Regions from separate parts of the Corynebacterium heidelbergense genome, predicted to be linked through region 1. Evidence: predicted binding sites of a transcription regulator. Region 1 holds the regulator's gene; the other holds the start of a gene.
The links. Region 1 encodes LexA, which represses DNA repair genes until DNA is damaged. Its sites were predicted from a motif close to CGAACANNTGTTCG; they were not measured.
Positions count from the first base shown of each region.

Region 2: the regulator LexA is predicted to act here: its motif matches at 1,298-1,311, upstream of CHEID_RS01240 (HNH endonuclease signature motif containing protein).

Region 1 covers NZ_CP063191.1:1,272,870-1,276,428, reverse strand. The annotation lists gene hflX (GTPase HflX) at 1-1,176, shown strand, start outside; gene lexA (transcriptional repressor LexA) at 1,216-2,073, opposite strand; gene CHEID_RS05635 (hypothetical protein) at 2,441-3,043, shown strand; gene nrdR (transcriptional regulator NrdR) at 3,174-3,559, shown strand, end outside.
Region 2 covers NZ_CP063191.1:301,871-305,429, forward strand. The annotation lists gene CHEID_RS01230 (energy-coupling factor transporter transmembrane component T family protein) at 1-25, shown strand, start outside; gene CHEID_RS01235 (ATP-binding cassette domain-containing protein) at 15-1,199, shown strand; gene CHEID_RS01240 (HNH endonuclease signature motif containing protein) at 1,364-2,752, shown strand; gene CHEID_RS01245 (Rieske (2Fe-2S) protein) at 2,813-3,232, opposite strand; gene CHEID_RS01250 (carboxylesterase family protein) at 3,278-3,559, shown strand, end outside.

The sequences.
Region 1 (3,559 bases):
GTGGATGTGTTGTACCAGCGACGGGACAAGCCCGACTCGGGAACCTATATCGGCCGGGGGAAGGTGGAGGAGCTGCGGGCCGTCGTGCGGGAAACGGGCGCGGATACGGTGATCTGCGACGGCGAACTGAGTCCGGGGCAGATGATCGCGCTGGAGAAGGCCCTGGACGTCAAGGTGATCGACCGCACCATGCTCATCCTCGATATCTTCGCCCAGCACGCCAAGTCGAAGGAGGGCAAGGCCCAGGTGGCGCTGGCCCAGATGGAGTACCTCATTACGCGGGTGCGTGGATGGGGCGGTGCCTTGTCCCGTCAAGCCGGTGGGCGGGCCGGATCCAACGGCGGCGTGGGGCTGCGCGGACCGGGTGAGACGAAGATCGAGGCTGACCGCCGACGCCTGCGGGCGGACATGGCCCGGTTGCGCAAGGAGATCTCGGGGATGAAGACGTCCCGGGATGTGCAGCGGGAGCGCCGGGATAGTGCGGCGCTCGCTCAGGTAGCTATCGCGGGGTACACGAACGCGGGGAAGTCTTCGCTGATCAACGCGTTGACCGGGGCGGGGGTGTTGGTGGAGGATGCCCTGTTCGCGACCCTGGACCCGACCACCCGGCGGGCCAAGTTGCGCGATGGCCGGGCCGTGGTGTTCACCGACACGGTTGGGTTTGTCCGCCACCTCCCCACGCAGCTTGTGGAATCTTTCCGCTCCACGTTGGAGGAGGTGCTGGCAGCCGATGTGGTCCTCCACGTTGTGGATGGGTCGGATCCCTTCCCGCTGGAGCAGATCGCGGCCGTGAACTCCGTTATCGGGGACATTGTCGCGGAGACCGGGCGCCCGGCCCCGCCGGAGATCCTCGTGGTGAACAAGGTGGATGCGGCGGACCCGATTGTTCTGGCCGAGTTGCGGCATCGCTTGGATGACGTTGTCTTTGTCTCCGCGCGCACGGGGGAGGGCATCGCGGAATTGGAGGCCCGGCTGGAGCTGTTCCTCAATTCGCTGGACCAACACGTTCGGTTGTTGATCCCCTTCACCCGGGGCGACCTTATCTCGCGTCTCCACGAGGTGGGGACGGTAACTCACGAAGAGTACGGGGCTACGGGAACGGTTGTGGACGTGCGCCTGCCCGCAGTGGTTGCCGCTGAGCTGGCGGATTTTCGCGCGGAGGGCCTGGGGGCCTAGATCGCAGGGCGAGCTTCTGCGCCGGGCCGGGGGGCGGGGCTAGATCTTGCGCAGAACGGCCGCAACCTTGCCCAAGATTTGGGCTTCGTCCCCGGGGATGGGCTCGAAAAGATCATTGTGGGGGAGCAGCCACACGCCCTCGGCGTTGCGATGGAACTCCTTAACGGTGGCATCTCCGTCGATCATTGCTGCGACGAAGTCCCCTTGTTCTGCGACAGATTGCGATCGCACGACGACCCAGTCCCCGTTGAAAATACCGGCGTCCTGCATCGATTCGCCGACCACCTGGAGCAAGAAGAGCTCGCCCTGGCCCACCAATTCCGTGGGCAGGGGAAAGTGGGCTTCCACGTTCTGCTCGGCGAGGATTGGATTGCCCGCGGCGATTTGCCCGACCACCGGGACGTAGGTTGCTGGGGGTAGGAGGGCCGCGGAGTCCTCTTCGGCTGCCGGAGCCGGGCGGGGTTGACGTCCCGGCTTCTTCCGGGAAGTGACGTCGTACTCACTGCCGTCGAAAGAACGCACGTCCACGGCCCGGGGCTTCTTGTCCTCGCGGCGCAGGTAACCCGCCTTCTCGAGGGAGTTGAGGTGATGCGAGACGGAGGACGTGGATTGCAGGCCCACGGCGTTGGCGATCTCGCGGATGCTCGGGGGATAACCCCGAAGCGCGCGGGAATCCTGGATGACCTCCAGGATGCGGCGCTGCCGGTCGGTCAGCGGGGCCCGCTTGGGGGAGCGGGAACTGGATTTGCCTGCAGGCCTGGGGGTGGCCTTCTCGGCCCCCTTGTCGGAGCCTTTCGCGCTGGTCTTGGCCGTGCTGCTCTTCCCCTTCGAGCTACGCCGCCCACGCAGCGGCTCTACCGTGCCGTCCCCTGGTGTGGAGCTTTCCCGTGGTGCCATCGTTTTCTCCTTCTCGTCCCCGCAACAGCGATGGTGTGACGCCTCCGGCGCCTGGCTGTTATCACGCTACACGATGAGCTGGACGATTCGTGACACATACGTTCGAAAAGTTTCGGGGTTTGTATGGACAGGCTCGAACACGCGTGCTAACTTTCCAGGCATGGACAAGTTCGAACGGGTGTACGATAAAACGCTCTGTTCGATGTTCTCTACACAGGGAATGTCCCGCCCGTGCGCTCTACTAGTGGAACCCGTGGCCGCCAGGTAGTGCCAGGGGAGGAATATCTCCTCAGCCGCCGGTGGTTCCCGGGGATAGCTCCTCGTCCCCAGTTAGCCATCTCCAACCGCGAAAGGATACTTCCGCGCCGTGACTATTCTCAGCTTCCCAGATATCCGTCATGCTGATCGTCGCCCCGCAGTCGGCGCTAAACAGCCTGTTGTGCTCACCTCTCGCTGTCTGGAGGCGGGGAACCGGGGCACTGCGCGCGTCCGCCCCGCGGCGGTGCGCCCGGCTTTGTCCCCGGCGAAGGTGCACCGCGGCCATCACGTCCAGAAGCTCATCTCCCTAGGGGTCGTCGAGTCTGTAGTTGACGGTCAGAGCGCCCGGGGCACACGTACGGAAACCGCCGCCGCTCCGGGTCGCACACCCCGGACTCGAAAGCCGGATTGGGCGGATCGCGGTGAACTCGCCGGTTCGAACACCGCAGGAGGCGGTCTGGCCCTATCCCGCGGACCGCGAACCCGGGGGCGGAGCCAGGTATCCACAAGCGGCTGTTCGAATGTGCAGCGTGCCCGGGCCGACCGTACGGCTCGGGACGGTGCCGCGCGGGCCCACGGAGGCACGCCCGTTCGGCGGTGGGGACAATTTCTCCGGACCGCTCGCCGGGTAGCCGAGTCCCCGGGTGGTCTGACCCTATCCGTGGGGTCCATCATCCTCACCGCGGGAATGAGCCCACTCGTCTTCCTGTGACCAGATACCTTCCGCCTACCAGGTGCCTTCTTCCCCTGACTGGCAACCCGCCGTGCGTGAAAAGGGAACAAGGTGAAAAAGGGGACAAGGTCATGGGGCGAGCGGGGGCTGGGTGGCTAAGCTAGGCGGCGTGCTGTGCCCTTCCTGCCGCTCCGAACAGTCTCGCGTTGTGGACTCCCGCACCGTCGACGGCGGTGTCGCTATCCGCCGCCGACGTGAGTGCACGCAATGCCGGACGCGTTTCACCACCCTGGAACGCTCCGTTCTTCTGGTCACCAAGCGCAACGGAGTCTCGGAGGAATTCAGCCGGGACAAAGTCATCCGGGGCGTGTCGCGAGCCTGCCAAGGCCGAGAAGTTTCCGAGGATGCCCTCAAACGACTGGCCCACGAAGTCGAGCAGAGCATCCGAGCCACCCACGGATCGCAGGTACCCGCCCACGACATTGGGCTGGCCATATTAGACCCTCTCCGCCGCCTGGACGAAGTCGCCTACCTGCGATTCGCCAGCGTGTACAA
Region 2 (3,559 bases), 970 kb from region 1:
GGGGGTGTACGCCGGTGCCAGCTAAGAGACGCCTCATCTGGGCCCCCAGCGGGGCGGGCCTATCCGAACACGCCTGGGCCGCGGCGCAACAAACCGGGGCCGCGTGGGTGGGTAACGACGCCGCCGCCCACGTGTCCCTCTTACGCAGCACCGTCGCAGAAGAACTCGCCGTTGGCATGGAACAGCAGGGCATCCCGGCCGAGGACATGCGCGGCCGTGTGGAGGAGGCTCTGCACCAATGGGGTCTGGTGGACCAGGCCGACCACGATCCCGCGCACCTATCCACCGGTCAGACGCGTCGTCTGGCCATCGCCGGGGCCCTGCTGACCAGGCCCGCCGAGCTGATTCTCGACTGCCCCACGGACGGCTTGGACGCCTCCGCAGTCCGGATGCTGCGGGAAACGCTGGCGCATTTTCCCGGCCCGGTCACCGTGTACGACCGGATGCATTCGGCGCTGCTGCCCGGGGCCGAGCAGCTCCAGTTGCGCCCCGATGGTTCGCTCGTGCCCAGCGCGGCGCCGCGGTGGGATGTGCCGGGCGTTTCTGGTGGTGGCGTTGGTAGCGGGGAAGTGCCCGATGCCCCTCGTGATGGCGCGTTGGGGCCGGTTCTCCTCGAACTAGAGGATGTGGTGGTGATCCGGGGGCGGGGTAGGTGGCGTCGTACCGAAATGACCATCGGCTCCGCCGCCATCCACGGTGGGCAGATCACCCACCTCGCGGGGCCCAACGGCGTGGGAAAAACTAGTGTTTTTTTGGCGATTCTGGGGCTGCTCGGGCGGGGAGAGGGCATTAGCCGCGGTAACATTCGCGCGCCCCGCACGGTGGGTTGGGCGCCGACGGAGATGGATCACGCCATTCTGCAGCGCACCGTGGAGGGTGAAGTGGGGGTGCCGGAAGCGCTCGAGTTTGCCGGGGTGGAGCGGTGGGCGGAGACGCATCCGTTGGACGTGCCGGCGTCGGAGCGGCGGATGGTGCTGGTGGCGGCGGCGTTGGCGAGGGGGCCGGAGCTGTTGTTGCTCGATGAGCCAACCGTGGGGTTGGACGCCAGGGGCCACGTGCGGCTAGCAGATCTGATGCGGCGGTACGTGCGCGGGGAGTACGCGTTGACGCCGCCCGGGACGCGGCCCGCTGTGCTGTGGACCTGCCATGATGCGGAGTTTGCGGCGGCGGTGAGCGACGCGCGGGTGGGGTTGGGATGAGGAGCCGGTGTCGGGATTAGCATGTGCGTTCGGGCGGGTATAGGCCAGACAAGGGTTTTTAACTGCGCGAAAAAGACTTTTGGGAAAGCGATTGCTATGGAACGCTTGTTCGTATAGGGTTGGGCTATCGGTAGGTCGGGGAGGGAAAATTAGGGGGAAGAACCATGGACCGTAAACCGAAGTTGCATTCACCGTCGGCGGGATGGCGCATGCTCGATCCGTCGGATCCGGTCAGCCGACAGGCGGCGACGATCAACCGGCAGCACGTGGAGCTTGCGCGGATGTGCGCGGGGGCTATTGATGTGGAGAAGGACACGGTGATGGACGTGTCCTCGCGGTTATCAGCCCGGACCGGGTTGTCGGAATCGCGGGTGCTCGCCTACTGCGACATCGGCCTCATGCTGCGGGATTATCCACTGTTGGCCGACTGCGTTGGCCAAGGGGTATTCAGTCTGCAACATCTGACGACCATCGCCAACGACCTTGCCGCTGTCTCGGATGAGTGCAGGGAGCGCGTTGAAAAAGGCGTCGTCCAGGAACTCACACCGCGCCGGGCAAACCAGCCGGTGCCGGGAGTGCGCACGGTGCACCGGACCATGCAGCGAGTCGTGGAACAGCACGATCGCAAGGGGCGGCCCACGGACGAAGACGAGGTGAAAAAGCGCAGGCCGAAGCCGCCGAAACCGGAGTTGAAGATTGACGATCGGCCCAGCGACCGGACCGAATACCACTTGGAGTTGCCCAAGCTGGAGGCACTGGAATTCACCAGGGCGTTAGAGAACGTTGCGGTGAAGGAGGAATGCTCCCAAGTTGAGGCGCTACTAAAAATCGTTCGCGGAGAGGCGCGGCCGGATATCACGCTGAACCTCTACGCCCCGGAGGACAATCCCACTCGGCTCCACGGGGCTGGCGTGGACCTCGAACCAGAGGCGGCGCGGGAATGGCTGGAGCGGGTTACTCACATCCGACACGTCGGTTACGCAGAGACCGAGGGTTACGTGCCCACCGCCGCCATTCGCGCGGCTGTTGTGGGACGCGACGGGACTTGCCGATTCCCCGGCTGCACCATCGAGGCAGAAGACTGTCAACCGGACCACATCGCGCGCTACAACCACGACGATCCCTCTAAGGGCGGGCCCACCAACACGGCAAACCTGCACTGTCTGTGCTCCAAGCACCACCGCTTGAAGACCAGCGGTCAGTGGAATGTCGCCATGTACCCAGACGGCAGCCAGTTGTGGAGCAGCTACGGGGATGGTCACACCCTCGTGACCGAACCCAACGGCGTGCTGCGGCGGGAGACTTTCGAGAAGCGCGCCGAGCGGCGGGTTCGGCGAGTCCGCGACCTCAACGGCGAGCTCTTCGGGGACGGGCTGTTCGGGGGCGGGATGTTTGGGGACGAAGTGTCCGGGGACGAGCTGTTTGCGGATGGGCCGATTGGAGACGCGCTGTCCGAGGACGCTCCTCACGCGGGTGAGCCGTCTGGGGCTGGGGTTGATAACGGGAAGCGGCCCGGGGTTGGGTTTAGTGATGAGCAGCTGGCGGCTGGGTGAGTTGGGGGCGAACTGGGGACGAGCTGGGGGACAAGCTCGGCGGGGTGAGTTAGGGAGCGACTAGTTCGACACCTCCACGGAGTCGCCGTTCCTAGTCACGCCTTTCGCTGCCGTCAGCGGATCGCGGGAGGGGCCCTTGAGGACGGAACCGTCGCTCAGGCTGAACTCGGAGCCGTGCTTCGGGCACACGGCCACCTGCACGCCGTTGACTTCCTCGGTGTGGTCGATCTTCCCCCGAGCGTGCGGGCACACGTTGGAGAAAGCCGTGAAGGTGCCCTCCTTGGGCTGGGCGACGATCCAATCATCGACGAAAACGGCACCGCCAACGGGCACCTGTGCGGCCTTGGCCTTTGCCACCGTCTTTTCCGAGGCGCACGCAGCCAACAGTGCCCCCGACGCCGTCGCGGCAGTGGTCACAGCCACCCCCTTGAGGAAAGCCCGGCGGGAACACGGCACTGCAAAACCTGACTCTGAACTCATAAAGCCGAGGGTACTACCGGCCCAAACCCATTACACTCAACCACCGTGACGAAAAAGTACACCTTCCGCTATGCCTACGCCGCCCGGGGGGAAAGCCCCACGGACGTCACCGACACGCAGCGGTCGAACCCGCCCGCGCCAGCCTGCCCGCAGACCGGCAACCTCAGCAATCCACAAGCGTGGCCGGGAATGGTGAAGGGGCTTGAACAAACAGAGGACTGCCACTTCCTCACCGTCACGGTGCCGGAGGGTGCTGCAGGCACGGCAACGGAGGGTGCTGCAGGCGCACCAACGGAGGGTGGGGCAGACACAACAACAAAACACACC